Regions from separate parts of the Desulfovibrio mangrovi genome, predicted to be linked through region 2. Evidence: predicted binding sites of a transcription regulator. Region 2 holds the regulator's gene; each other region holds the start of a gene.
The links. The regulator sigma-54, encoded in region 2, starts transcription at its own class of promoters, with help from an activator protein. The targets are predictions, from matches to a motif close to CTGGCACGGNNNNTGCTT.
Positions count from the first base shown of each region.

Region 1: the regulator sigma-54 is predicted to act here: its motif matches at 1,921-1,938, upstream of N1030_RS17660 (NifB/NifX family molybdenum-iron cluster-binding protein).
Region 3: the regulator sigma-54 is predicted to act here: its motif matches at 1,438-1,455, upstream of N1030_RS14625 (YbjQ family protein).
Region 4: the regulator sigma-54 is predicted to act here: its motif matches at 2,140-2,157, upstream of fliJ (flagellar export protein FliJ).

Region 1 covers NZ_CP104208.1:57,122-60,801, reverse strand. Annotated here, with positions in the region: gene hypB (hydrogenase nickel incorporation protein HypB) at 1-410, shown strand, start outside; gene N1030_RS00250 (sigma-54 interaction domain-containing protein) at 460-1,818, shown strand; gene N1030_RS17660 (NifB/NifX family molybdenum-iron cluster-binding protein) at 2,024-2,845, shown strand; gene N1030_RS00240 (ATP-binding protein) at 3,153-3,680, shown strand, end outside.
Region 2 covers NZ_CP104208.1:990,758-994,437, forward strand. Annotated here, with positions in the region: gene lptB (LPS export ABC transporter ATP-binding protein) at 1-315, shown strand, start outside; gene rpoN (RNA polymerase factor sigma-54) at 553-1,983, shown strand; gene hpf (ribosome hibernation-promoting factor, HPF/YfiA family) at 2,089-2,628, shown strand; gene N1030_RS04545 (PTS sugar transporter subunit IIA) at 2,640-3,089, shown strand; gene rapZ (RNase adapter RapZ) at 3,104-3,680, shown strand, end outside.
Region 3 covers NZ_CP104208.1:3,265,225-3,268,904, reverse strand. Annotated here, with positions in the region: gene N1030_RS14630 (FAD:protein FMN transferase) at 1-656, shown strand, start outside; gene N1030_RS14625 (YbjQ family protein) at 1,030-1,380, opposite strand; gene N1030_RS14620 (HDOD domain-containing protein) at 1,655-2,725, opposite strand; gene N1030_RS14615 (hypothetical protein) at 2,735-3,208, opposite strand; gene N1030_RS14610 (hypothetical protein) at 3,443-3,680, shown strand, end outside.
Region 4 covers NZ_CP104208.1:1,905,310-1,908,989, forward strand. Annotated here, with positions in the region: gene N1030_RS08795 (redox-sensing transcriptional repressor Rex) at 1-394, shown strand, start outside; gene N1030_RS08800 (SAM hydrolase/SAM-dependent halogenase family protein) at 516-1,343, shown strand; gene N1030_RS08805 (adenosylcobinamide-GDP ribazoletransferase) at 1,318-2,067, shown strand; gene fliJ (flagellar export protein FliJ) at 2,222-2,656, shown strand; gene N1030_RS08815 (MotE family protein) at 2,676-3,260, shown strand; gene truA (tRNA pseudouridine(38-40) synthase TruA) at 3,267-3,680, shown strand, end outside.

The sequences.
Region 1 (3,680 bases), 930 kb from region 2:
TGCAGATCAACACCGACGGCGGCTGCCACCTGAACAGCAGCATGATCATGGCCGCCCTTGAGAATTTCAATCTCGAAGAAATCGACATCCTCTTCGTGGAAAACGTGGGCAACCTTGTCTGCCCAGTGGAATTCGACTGCGGCGAAGACTTCAAGATCGCCCTGCTCAGCGTGCCGGAAGGCGACGACAAGCCGGAGAAATATCCTGTGCTGTTCGAAAAGTCCTCCGCCATGGTGCTGAACAAGAGCGACCTGCTGCCCTATGTGGATTTTGATGTGGAACGTGCAACGCGCTTTGCCACCCACCTCAACAAGGACATGCCCGTATTCCTCACCTCGTGCCGCACCGGCGAAGGTCTGGAAGGCTGGTACAACTGGCTGCGGGACGCACTGAACCAAAAGAGAAACTAACGGCCTGCCCCCGCTAACCACGGGGGCAGACTTCTTTCATGGAGCCGCCATGTCCCTTCCCGGCAATATCCCATGTGAAGCCATCATGCAGTCCATTGCTGACGGGGTCTTCACTGTGGACCGGGACTGGAACGTCACCTTCTTCAACAAGGCGGCTGAAGCCATAACCGGCATTCCGGCTTCCGAAGCCCTTGGCCGCAAGTGCTGGGAAGTGCTCCGCTCAAGCCTGTGCGACGGCCAATGCGCTCTGGAAGACTGCATTGCGCATTCACGCAGCATCACCGGCAAATCCATCTTCATCGTCCGCACGGACGGAACACGGGTGCCCGTTTCCATCAGCGCCTCTCCTCTCAAGGACGCTTCCGGCGAACTCATCGGCGGCGTGGAAACCTTCCGCGACCTCACGGAAATCACCCTGCTGCGCAAGGAGATGGAAGCCGCCTTCACCTTTGAAGACATCATCGGCAAAAGCCCTGCCCTGCGCCGTATCCTGAACATCCTGCCGCAGATTGCCCAAAGCGACGCCACCGTGCTCATCACCGGCGAGTCCGGCACCGGCAAGGAGCGCATCGCCCGCGCACTGCACAACATCGGTCCACGTGCAGAAGATCCCTTTGTAGCCGTCAACTGCGGTGCATTGCCTGAAACCCTGCTGGAATCAGAACTGTTCGGCTACAAGGCAGGTGCCTTTACCGACGCCAAACGCGACAAGGCAGGCCGTTTCAAGCTGGCTCAGGACGGCACCGTCTTCCTTGACGAGATTGGCGACATTCCCCACGCCGTTCAGGTCAAACTGCTGCGCGTGTTGCAGGAACGGAGCTACGAACCGCTTGGGGCCGTCGCAGCGGAACGAACCAACGCCCGCATCATTGCCGCCACCAACGCGGACCTTGAGCAGCGGGTGCGCGAAGAACGGTTCCGACAGGACCTCTTCTACCGCCTCAACGTGGTCCGGCTGCATCTTCCGCCGCTACGGGAGCGCACCGGCGACATCCCCCTGCTGGCCGACCACTTCATCCGACGTTTCAACACGCTCAAGGGCAAAGAGATCGAGGGGGTTTCAGAAGACGTACTGGCCATCCTCATGCGCCACGGTTTTCCCGGCAACATCAGAGAACTGGAAAATATTCTCGAATACGCCTTCATTCTTGCGTCCGGCGGTTTCATCCAGGTGGAGCACCTGCCGGAATATCTGCAGCCTGCCACGGCACTCCACGACATCTCAAAGGCCGCTCCCCTGCAGGCGGATGCTCCCATGACCATGGCGGAAATCAAATGCCGCGCCGCCCATGCCGCCCTTGCCCGTAACGGAGGACGCCGCATGACCGCCTGCCGCGAACTGGACATCACAAAAGATACCCTGCGCAGCCTGCTGCAACGCTGTCCCAACGACAGCCAAGGCGAATAATTCGCCCACAACAGGAATAATCAGGGCTATTTTTTAGCCCAAATCATCTTTCCCCACCCCACCACACCGCCACAACCATCTGAATTCAACGCAGTTCAGCAACTGGCATTATTCGTGCTCAAGACCGGTCAGCATCGGCCGGTCAACCTTCGCGAGGTGCGAATGTCCTGAACCGGCCTGTCGTGCAAACCACACAGGAAGGATCATGATCGTCTGTCTCGCGCAATACCACGACCGCCTTGCAGCCCTGTTCGAATCATCGAACATCTATGCCATCCATCAGGTTCAGGAGTCCGGCACCCGCCAATTGGGGACTGTGCCTGTTTCCGATCTCGGCAGAAAGGAACGTCTGGAACTGCTCACACGCTACAGTGTGGCGATGCTTGTCTGCGGAGCCATATGCGGTTGCGACCAGCGCGTACTCGGCGAGGCAGGCATTACGGTCAGGCCATGGGTCTGCGGCTCATCCGGCGCAGTGCTGGAGGCTCTGCGCCACAATACACTCGACGCCCTGACCATGCCCGGCTGTCACAGCCTGCGCACACGAGCCGGATGGCGCTTGCAAAGCCGCTGCCGCCGTGCGCAAGCGGCGCCCAGTCCTGCACTCGAGCCGGACGCCCCATCTGCCCTCTTCCTGCAACCCGATACCAATCATCAAGGAGATACCATGAAGATCGCCATCACCGCACAGGGAACAACACTGGACAGCCCTCTTGATCCGCGATTCGGACGTGCCGCAGGGTTCCTCATTTTGGACGCGGCCTCCGGCAACCTCGAGTACCGTGACAACAGCCAGAACCTCAACCTGCCGCAGGGCGCAGGCATTCAGGCGGCCATGCATGTGGCGGATGCGGGTGTGCAGGCGCTCATCACCGGCCATGTGGGCCCCAAGGCCTTCACGGCTCTCAGCAAGGGCAACATTGCCGTCTACTATTCCGAAGCACCCACGGCGGCTGAAGCCTTTGCAGCCTTCAAACGCGGCGAACTGGCCCGCGCCGACGCCCCGGACCGCGAAGGACACTGGTAAACTCAAGGGAGGAAACCATGCGTAACAGAATGCAGAACAGAAACGGCAATGCCACGCCACCTCATTGCTGCCGCAATGGCTGCCAGAGAGTCAGTAGCGGGAATGGAAAGGCGGATTGCAGGGCGCTTGCAGATAATAGCCTAGTGGAATGGCAGCTTCGCATGGACGCAAGGCTGCGCCGCCGTTTGCGGGATGGTAGTTGCCTGAACCAAAACGCAGAGGCAGACGCACCTCAGAAGGTTATTCCGGCCCCCCACAGTTCTCTTGCCGAAGAGGACGCCACAGCCGGCGAACAACAGGAAACGCCATGCAGATAGCCATTGCCAGCGGCAAGGGCGGCACAGGCAAGACCACGCTCTCGGTCAACCTTGCCGCCCGACTCTGCCGCACAGGGCACACCGTGACCCTTGCCGACTGCGACGTGGAAGAACCGAACAGCCACATATTCCTGTCACCCGCGTGGACACGGACGGATGAAGCACACGCCCCCGTTCCCCGCATCATTCAGGATCGTTGCGTCGGAACGGACTGCCGCATCTGCGTCAACGAATGCCGTTTCAAGGCTCTGGCATGGATGGGGGAGGTCATGGACTTCCCGGAACTCTGCCACGGCTGCGGCCTGTGCATGGAGGCATGCCCCGCTGGCGCCATTGTGGAAGCAAGCCGTGTCATGGGTATCATCAACCACGGAACGGCAGATACCGGCAACGGAAGCTCGCTGCGCATGCTTTCGGGCACCCTGCGTATCGGCGAGGCCATGTCGCCCCCTCTCATACGCTCCCTTCTGGAAGAGGCGGCATCGCCTCCCTACACGGAAGGAATCGTCCTGCGGGAC
Region 2 (3,680 bases):
CTTTCCGGCGGTGAGCGTCGTCGTCTGGAAATAGCCCGTGCCCTGATCCGCAAGCCGCGCTTTATCCTGCTGGATGAACCCTTTGCCGGTATCGATCCTCTTGCTGTAGACGATATTCAGGCTATCATTCGGGGGTTGAGCAACCGGGGTATAGGTGTCCTTATTTCTGACCACAACGTGCGTGAAACGTTGAATATCTGTGACCGTGCATATCTTGTGTTCGAGGGGCAGATCATCCTCAACGGCACTCCTGCGCAGATAGTGAACGATCCCAAGGCCAGACGCGTCTATCTTGGTGAAGGATTCAGCCTGTAAGTTTTCCAGTTTTTTCTGACAACTCTCTAAAAAGTTTTGAGAAGAGATTTCTCTATGCCGCAAAAGCCCGATTTTCGGGCTTTTCTTTGTTGCATGGTTATTGCTTGTATGGCAAAAAGGAGCCAGGCATAGAGATTTTGGAATGCTTCTTGATAGGGGTGGATTTTACTCAACGCAGAACAGATCTTTCCTGTCGGTGAAAATCTGGCAGGGTAACGATTTCGGATGACAGCGCCTATGGCACTTGAACTACGTCAGCAACTGAAGCTCTCTCAGCAACTCGTAATGACGCCGCAATTGCAGCAGGCGATCAAGCTGTTGCAGTTGTCCCGTCTTGAGCTCATGGAGACCGTGCAGCAGGAGTTGCTGGAGAATCCGTTTCTCGAAGAAGCTTCCGAAGCCCTCACACCGGCGGATGCCACGGAAAAGCCTGAGCTGCGTTCCGAGACCGCCGAAGCCTATGACAAGGAACTCGCCTCCAATGCCGACTGGGAAGACTATCTGGGAGACTTTTCCAGTACGACCAGACAGGTTGCTTCCCGCGAGACCGAAATTCCCGAGGAAGGCACCTCCTTCGAGGCCCGCTTGTCTTCCCGCCCGTCTCTGGACGGCCATCTTTCCTGGCAGCTCACACTCTCCAATATAACCGAACGCCAGCACACCATAGGCGAGATCATTATCGGCAACATCGGTTCCAACGGCTATCTGCATGCCTCTCTTCAGGAAATGGCGGAGATGGCAGGGCCCGATGTCGAAACGGCGGAAGTGGAAGAGATGTTGCGCCGCATTCAGCGCTTCGATCCAGTCGGCGTTGCCGCACGCACGCCTCAGGAATGTCTGCTGGTGCAGATTGAAGTGCTGGGCTACGACCGCGACCCCGTACTGGTGGAAATCGTCCGGGATCACCTTGAGGATCTGGAGAAGCGCCGCTACAAGCCGCTGTGTCGCAAGTTCCGTATCAACATGGATGATCTTCGGGAGTATCTTGAACTCATCCAGACCCTTGATCCCATGCCGGGTGCCAGTTTCGGCAGCAGCGAACCTCAGTATGTGGCACCGGATGTATTCGTGCACAAATATGACGGAGAGTTCGTCATCATTCTCAACGAAGAAGGTCTGCCAAGTCTGCAACTTTCTGATATAGTTGATACTCTTCCTGTGGTGACAGGATCTGACAAGGATTATTTCCAGGAGAAGATGCGTTCTGCTTCATGGCTCATCAAGAGCCTGCATCAGCGCCAGCGCACGCTCTACAAGGTTATGGAGAGTATCGTAAAATATCAGCGCGGCTTCTTCGAGGAAGGTGTAACCGCACTCAAGCCTTTGATTCTCAAGGATATCGCTGACGATATCGGTATGCATGAATCCACGGTCAGCCGTATTACCACCAGTAAATACGTGGCGACCCCGCACGGAATTTTCGAGCTGAAGTTCTTCTTCAACAGCGCCATCGGTATGGATGATGGCAGCTCCGTAGGCTCTGAGAGCGTTAAGGCCCTCATTAAGCAGCTTATTGGCGACGAAAATCCCAAACGTCCGCTCAGCGATGAGCGCATCGGTGAAATTCTCAAAGAAAAATTGCAATTGAATATTGCCCGAAGAACCGTTGCGAAGTATCGTACAGCTATGGACATCCCTTCATCGTCCAAGCGGAAGTCCGCTTTTTAACGGAGGGAGCTTCCGGCAGCGCCGGGTCGGGTTGGAGGCAACCTCAAAGACGTGAGAGGCATAACTGCACAAAGTGCAGTATCTCGAACATTTAAGGAGGCATATATGAACATCGCATTCACATTCAAGAACTTCGAGCCTTCCGATCATCTGAAGAAGTATGCCCGCCGTCGTTTTGAAAAGCTTGGCAAGTTCCTGCAGCCGCACGGTAAGTCGGAAATGCAGGTGGGAATGAGCGTTGACAATTACCGTCACAGAATTGATGTGACGCTGGTTGCCGACAACCTGAACCTCTCTGCCAATGAGAAGTCTGAAGATATGTATGCAACGGTTGACCTGGTCTTTGACAAGCTCTCTTCCCAGGTGAAGAAGCATGTGGAGAAGGGCAAGGATCACCGTCGCGGTGCAGAGATGGCTCTGCGTGAAGACATCTTCAGCTATGCTGATACCGGTGCCGGTCGCGAACGTACCATTGTCGGTACTGACCGCTTTACCCCCAAGCCGATGGGGATTGACGAAGCCGCTCTGCAGCTCGACTCCCTGGACTATGAGTTCCTTGTGTTCCTGAATGCCGAGACGGAGCGCGTAAACGTCATCTACCGTCGTGAAAACGGAGACTTCGGTCTCATTGATCCGACCTTCTAGGATTCTGAAAAATGAAACTGGGTGATTACCTGGATAAAGAAATGATTCTGCCCGAGCTGACCGCCAGCACCAAAGAGGAGGTGCTGGCGGAGCTCGTTGCGGCCGTGGTCAAGGCAAACCCGAATCTGGACAGTGAGCGTGTTCTCGCTGTTCTCAAGGAACGGGAAAGCCTCGGAACCACAGGCATAGGCGATGGCATTGCCATCCCGCACGGCAAGCTCGACACTCTGGACAAGATTATCCTCGTTGCTGGCCGCAGTACTTCCGGCGTGGACTTTGAATCGCTGGATTTCAAGCTCTGCAATATCTTCTTTCTTGTCCTTGCTCCGGAACAGGTGGCCGGAGTACATCTGCGCATTCTGGCTCAGATTTCCCGCCTGCTGAAGGACAAGGAATTCAGAAACGCCATTATGTCTGCCTCCGGCGTTGATGAACTCTGGCAGCTTCTTGCCGACGCCTGAGGACGCCACGCATTATGGACTCTACTTCTCCGTCATTTCCCGTCCTTGTCGTCACCGGGTTGTCCGGTGGCGGCAAGAGTACCGTTCTCAAGGTCTTCGAGGATCTGCGTTACTATACGATTGACGGACTCCCCGTATCCCTCGCCATGCAGTTGGTCTCCATTCTTGATGAACGGAGTCTGGCCAAGTATCGTGGTCTGGTGCTGGGAATGGACCTGCGCCATTTCGAGTTCGACAGCGGTTTTCATGCCATTCTGCAGGCAATGCGGGACAAGGGGGTGGCTCCTGCGATCATATTCATGGAAGCACGGCCCGACGTAATAGTCCGTCGTTACAAGGAAACACGTCGTCCGCATCCTCTTGAGAGCGGCGGACTGGGCCTTGAACAAGCCATGGAGACTGAACGTAAGCTGCTTGAGCCGGTCCGCGCCATGGCCGATCTTGTAATCGATACTTCCGATTATTCCATTCATGATATAAGGCGGGTCATCCAGCAGAAATGGACCATTATCGAGGGCAACAGGCGCAGCATGCGCGTGCATTTGTTGACCTTCGGCTTCAAGTACGGCACACCTGCCGAGGCCGATATGG
Region 3 (3,680 bases), 1.7 Mb from region 2:
CCGACAACGCCTTCGACGTGACGGTACTGCCTGTGGTGGACCTGTTCCGCACCAAACAGAACCTGAACGGCGCGCTCGACCTGACCAAGGACGAGTTCGAACATGCACTGTCTCTGGTGGGCCAGCAGAACCTGAAGCTTTCCGGTCGCAGCGTCCGTCTGGACCGCGAAGGCATGGGCATCACGCTGGACGGCATCGCCAAGGGCTACATCGTGGACAAGGCTTCCGCCGTGCTCGCAGCACACGGTGCCGTGAACCACATGATCAACGCCGGTGGCGACATCCGCACCATGGGTGAAAAGTCCAAGGGCACCCCCTGGACCATCGCCATTGAAGACCCCGCCAAGAACGGCAACTACCCCACCGTGATCACCATGAACACCGGTGCCATTGCCACCTCCGGCGGGTACGAAGTCTTCTACGACAAGAAGCGTATGTACTCCCACCTCGTCAGCCCCGTGTCCGGCAAGAGCCCCAACAACGTGGCATCCGTGTCCGTTACCGCTCCCACCGTCATGGAAGCAGACGCGCTGGCTACCGCAGTCAGCATCATGCAGACCCGCAAGGGCCTGCAGTTCGTCAACAGCCTGCCCGGGCGTGAAGCACTCATCGTGTCCAAGACCGGTGAGCAGTTCACCACCTCTCGCTGGGCCTAGACTGAACGGCATAGCAATACGAAAGGCCGCCCCCCGGGGCGGCCTTTTTGCTTTCCTGATATGACTTTTCAGAGAGGTTTTATCTCCCTGGCGTTACCTGTTGGTCTGGCTTGCGCGTCTACAGCAAGCGGAACCAGCAAGCCCCCCCCAAACTCCCACTGGCCGCCAATACAAAAGAACCGCCCCCTTGCGGGGACGGTTCAAACCACATACGGCGTATTGCGAATCAGGAGGCCAGCTCCCAAATTTGATAACCGGAACGGATGGCATATGTCATCTTAATGACACCCTTGCGTACCCGTCAGAAGAAGTTGTGCAGCTCCTTCACGTCTCCGGCTCTGCCTGATTCAGCACGATACCCGAATAGCACCAATTAGACCGTGATGGCTTTCTTGGGCTTCTCGAACTGCACGGCAGTGCCGTAGCAGCAGAAATATTTACTTCCGTCAGGATGGAAGGCCACGTTTTCCTTGTAGCCGATGATGGCCTGCGCGCCCTTGTTCACCGCGCGGGCAGCCATGCCGAAGAAGGCTTCGTCCGAGTCATACCCGCGACAGACAACCAGACCCAGCACCTTGCCCAGAGCCCTTCCTTCCACAGATTCCGTAGTGACCACGGGAAAACGTCCCGTCATAAACAACTCTTTCACCACTTCCATATTTTCCGTGCGGGGGGCTTCCGCCTTGCGGGACTTCTTGTCGTTACCACCGAGTAAAAACAGCATGGCTTCCTCCTTATCACAGACGCCGCAGCGCCATGTTGTTGTCGTATGCCCCTGTCTCTGCAAAGCCCTTGCCAGAATGAAAGCCAGCTCTGCCCACGCATGAAAGCAAGACTGCAATTGCCTGTAACAACCTAAAATAAAAGACACAAAGGACACAACAAACCAAGCCAAGTGCAGAACTGGGGCAGAAGATGAAACGGAAGTTTTGACACGTGAAGAGAGCGAAAGGAAAAAGCGGCAAGCCCCTGCAACAGGGGTCGGAAAACAACGACAGCTACTGCAGAAGGACGCTGAACATCTCGTTCAGCAGAGCATCCAGTCCTTCCTCCACGGCAAGCAAATCTGCGGCGGAAAGCCCCATCCGCTTCCATGCCACCTCACTGAGAGGAGGAACCAGTTGCTCGGCAGTGGCGGTAAGACCTATGGCCTTGGCCATGATGTCCGCTACGTGGACGATGTTGGGTTCCATGAACTTCTCCGATTTCTCGGGAAGATGGTGATGCAGAACGCCCATGGTAACGGAGAAGGGAAAGTTCCATTTCCGCAGCATCATGCCACCCAGCTTGGCATGGTCAAAGCCGACCACCTCAGCTTCCGCGGCATACAGGGGAATCCCCTTTTCCAACGCCAACTGCATGATGACGGCAGCCTTTACCGGCCGCGCCGTAAACAGGGCCGCGCGGCCAAGGTCATGCAACAGACCGCACACGAAATACCGCTCAGGTTCCGGGAGTCCTGCGCGTTCCGCAAGTCGCTGGGAGATGATACCCACGGCGATGGAGTGCTTCCAGAACGCCTTGATGTCAAAACGTCCTTTCCCGGCATCGCCGAACATATCCATGACAGCAACACCCAGCGCCATGTTGCTGAGTTGTTTGGTACCCACCACGGTTACGGCCCGAGAAATCGTGTCTATCTGGGAAGGAAAACTGTAGTAGGCGCTGTTCACCAACCGGAGCAGGAAAGCTGACAATCCTGCGTCCCGGCTGACCACGGCAGCCACGTCGCTGGCGGAACTCTCCGGATCATTGATGACCTTCTGAAGCTCAGTGACCATCTGCGGCAGCGAAGGAAGCTTCATCTCCCCCTGCAGTACATCCAGCGGGTCAACAGGACCGTGGTCGGTATCCTTTACCTGCTCCGGGCGCGATGAAGGAATTGCGATACACTGGGACACATTGCGCAGGCACCAGCGCAAAGCCATATCGTACAGAACCCCGGAAACAGGGTGGTCGCTCTCCGCATAGCGGAACCGCCTGTCACAAAGGCTCACGACGCGGTCCATGGTCGCCTGATCGACACCATGTTCCGCGGCATTTCGAAACGGCTTATCGGAAAACCCCATACATCATCCTCATATGATCGGAATCTGCCCGAGCGACGCCCGCATCAGATACACCGCCACGGCAAAAACGTACCAGACCAGCCCGAACAGCACGATCTTCAACGACAGCAGAAAAAAGCGGGTTTTGCGATTGCGCATGGCGATAACCAGAGCCAGCCCCTCTGCAGTGGTCTCGCCGCGAAGCTCGGAAATCCAGTGCAGCCGCACAACGCCGGACAAGGCCACAGCAAGGCTGAGAAGAACGAACACCAGTCCGATGATGAGCGGATAACCGCTCCAGGGTCCGGCCGCTACTATGCGATGACCGGAAAAGCCCGTGACGGAAACGGCCAGCGCGCCGATGCCGAACACAGCCTGCGTGCGTTGGTGCAAGACGGCAAACTGCGCCTGCAGGCTTTTCCACACCTCGGCCTCGCTGCCCAGCACGGAGAGCATGTAGCGAAACTCTTCCCTGTTCTTCTCTGTTACAATAGAGCTGTTCATGCCCACATATTTACAGGAAATACCCTGCAAGGCAAGGTAGCTACAATTTTGTAGCCTTGTCGCTGCCCCCCTTTCGAGCTCCCAGACTCACGACAGACCAGCACCGCGCGCGTGCAAGTCACTTGACGAGTCCATAGTGCTGCTTCAATAATGCCTTGTACGGAAAGACTCCGGCAGGGGGCGCCGGTCACTTCCGCCAATCAAGCAACACACGACCACACGCGACATAGACACATGGGCACACTCGAAAAGCTTGATCTCCCGTGGGAGGTCATAACGCTGATAGGCGTGGACAGGATTCCTGCAACCAAGCTGCACCTGTACAACGCCATCCTCTACGGCATTGCCGAGCGGTACAACCGCCACGGACTGGAATGGATACGGGATCATGCCCACGAAATTCGCACACAGATTTGCGCCGCCGCCCGCTATGCCGGAGAAAGCATTTGCGATAGAATAACCGGATGCGGAT
Region 4 (3,680 bases), 910 kb from region 2:
CCGAGAATGGCGCACCGTACTCATCGGGGTCGGCAACCTTGGCCGCGCCCTGTTGAACCACAAGGAATTTCGCCTGAGAGGCTTCAATATCGTCGGCGCATTCGACTGCGACCCCTTCAAGATCGGTGAGGAAATCTCCGGCCTGGAAGTTGTCTGCACCAAGCGTCTCAAGGAAAAAATCGGTGAGAATGGTGCCGAGATCGGCATCATCACCACTCCGCCGGAGCGAGCCCAGCGCGCTGCCAACCACCTTGTGGAGGCTGGCATCCGTGGGATTCTGAATTTCGCACCGGCCCGCATCACAGTTCCCAGCGACGTACATGTGGAATACGTTGACATATTCCACCATCTTTACGCTCTTTCTTTCAACATCACGTTCGGGAGCTCTGACTAGCAACCGTTGTCGCTTTCCCTTTTGACGACAAAAGGCCCGACAGGTATATTCAACCAGTCGGGCCTTATCTTTCAGCGTTACCGAAGCGCTTCTGCAACGCCTCACGATATCAGGAGGAATCATGCCTGCTCCCATCGTTCTGTTGACGGACTTCGGCCATATTGATCCCTATGTCGGCCAGATGAAAGGAGTGCTTGCCACCTTGGCGCCAAACAGTCCCGCGCTGGACCTGTGCCATGGTGTACGCCCGCAGGCCGTCATGCAAGCCGCCTATTTTTTGAATGCGAGCTTCATGCATTTCCCCGAAGAAAGCATCTTCATATGCGTCGTCGACCCCGGCGTGGGGACGGACAGGCGCATACTCTGTGCCCGGGTGGCCAACCGCTACGTATTGGCTCCTGACAATGGCTTGCTTATGCCCCTTCTTTCAGAATACCCGGGGGCCAGCTGTTATTCCATGAACCTGTCCACATTCGGTGAGGCATCCGCCACCTTCCACGGACGCGACATTTTCTGTCCTCTGGCGGCCTGTCTGGCCGACGGCGGCACACCTGCCGAACTGGGAACCCCCATCAGTATTACCGAACTTCACACACCGGACTGGATCGCACCGGTTGAAAAAAATGAAACCGTTGAATGCACGGTGCAGCACATAGACACCTTCGGCAACGTGGTACTCAATCTGCCGGCCATACCGTGGCTTGAGCGAGTCTCCCTGTGGTCGGAACTGATGCTGAAGCAGTCGCCCCCCCTACAAGTTATACGTACCACGACCTTCGGACAGCTCCCGCGCAACACTCTCGGCTGCATAGCCGGCAGTCAGGGCTATCTCGAACTCGTTCTCAACGGCAGTTCTGCGGCACAATACCTCAAGGTCGACCTCGGAGACAGAATCACCCTTTTAAGCACGTTCATTCCAGCCGATGACTATTCAATCAGAAATCAATAGTTTCTCGGTCGCCATGGGGTTCATGACCCGACTGGGGCCCGCCCGCATTTTCTCGCCTGAGGAACTGGCCTCCACCCTCAGGCATTTTTCCCTTCTGGGACTTCTTCTTGGTGCCATGATCACCCTGCCCTTGCACGCTCTCTTCGGCAGCAGCCACGGAACCGCGCAAGGCTGGCTTTGGGTTGCCCTCTCCATCTGGCTTACCCGCGCCCTGCATTGGGACGGCTGGGCTGACCTGTGGGATGCATGGGGCAGTTGCGCGCAGGGGGAAAGATTCTGGGCCATCATGAAGGACAGCCACATCGGGGCATTCGGCGTCATCGGGCTGGTCATGGGACTTGGCGGTCAGATACTGTTCGCAGGAGAATTGCTTGGCTCCAATCTGTGGCCCGCGCTCATATGGGCTCCCGCCTTCGGCAGGGCTGCAGCCGCCCTTATTGCCATGTTCGGCACGGCTCCCCCAACCTCCACGCTCGGCAAACTCTTTCTGGCTGGTGCCACCCTGCCCGTCATACTCGCGCAATCGGCAATTGCCCTTGTTGCCGGAGTTCTGCTCTGCGGATTCAAGCCTGTTGCCCTTGCCTGTGCCCTTGTATCCTTCGGCCTCATTGCGCTGACCCGTCTTTCCCGCAAGCAGAATGGCCTGAACGGTGATTTTCTCGGCGCAACCGTCATCTGGGGTGAGCTATCCGCCATGCTAGGGGCTCTGCTCGCGCTGAGTTGACCGATGCTTGCCCCACTATAGAATCATCAAGCCTGGTCCCGCGCCTCTCTGCGAAGGAAGACAGAAGCGATTCCGGCACGATCTCTGCTATTGCATACGCAGAGCATTTTACTGTCGGATTCGTGACACCTTTCAGCCCATTAGCGAATACACCATGGCTCCGTACCGATTCAAACTGCAGCAGGTTCTGGACTACCGGGCCCAGCTTGAAGATCAGGCAAAGATGGCCTTTGCAAAAGCGCAGCAGCGTTACGAAGCCCATGTTGCCCATGTGAACGCCCTGCGGGAGCGGCTTGCCGAATACGAACCGAAGCTGTATCAGACGAACAACCAGAGCGAACTGTGGCTGCTGCGCAACTTTGTGCAGGCACTGGCGCAGGACATTGCCAATGCCGAAACACATCTGCTGCAACTGGCCCAGGAGCTGAACAAGGCGCGTCAGAATCTCGTCAAAAAATCGCAGGAGCGGAAGCTCCTCGACAAACTCAAGGAAAATCAGGCCAAGCGACATGCCAAAGAAGAACGATTCAAAGAACAGCAGCAATTCGACGAAACAGCAACGCTTCGGTACAAGCCTCAGACTGTTTAGACTTTGCAAGCTGCTTGCCTTGGCGGTTGTTTTCAAGCTTGTCATCCTTGCCACGCTGGCGCTGGATGCCACGGGCTGGCAGATTCCCTTCCTGTCCGTACCGGCTGCTACCGTAGCTCAAACGAACGCCGCCCCAGTCGTTGCACTTCCCGTAAGTGCAGCCGTTGCGGCAACCCCGGCCATGGCCGCCGACCCCGCACCCGCAGCACCTGCCGCACAACCGGTGCAGGACTCGCTGACGTGGGAATCACTGCAGCAGAAGCAGGACGAACTGAATCGCCGCGAACAGGAGCTCAACAGACTGCAGCAGGAGCTTGACCAGAAGATCCAGAACCTGCAGTCGCTGGAAAGCCGCCTTCAGGTCATGCTCAAGGACGCCGAGGAAGCCAAGGACAAGAAGATGCGTCACCTTGTGGACGTATATTCCAACATGAAAGCCAAGCAGGCTGCGGAAGTGCTGAGCACGCTTGATGAAGGCATCGCCGTGCGCATTCTTGCAGGCATGCGAGGCCGTCAGGCCGGTGAAATCCTGACTTTCGTCAAGGCCGACAAGGCTGCCCGCCTTTCCGAAGCCCTGACCAAAATGCAGCTGCCTTTCGAATAGTTCGCCATGCCCCGTTTGAAAATCGTTGTAGCCTACGTTGGCACCCATTATTGCGGCTGGCAGATTCAGAACACGCTATCCAGAAGGCCCCAGCCGACCATTCAGGAAGAGCTTGAGCGCATTGTTGAACGCGTGACAGGCAGCGCCATCCGCGTCTTCGGCAGCGGACGCACGGACTCCGGCGTCCACGCTGACGGACAGGTTGCGCACTTCGACATACCTGAACACAAGCTGGACATGGATTGGCAGCGCACGTTCAATTCCATGCTGCCGGACGACATCGCCGTGCTCTCCGTGGAACAGGTTGCGGACAATTTCCATTCCCGCATCGACGCCAAGGGCAAGGCCTACTCCTATTCACTATGGCTCAGCAGACGGTACACTCCCCCAAGGCTCTTTCCCTTTGTGTGGGCCAGCGGT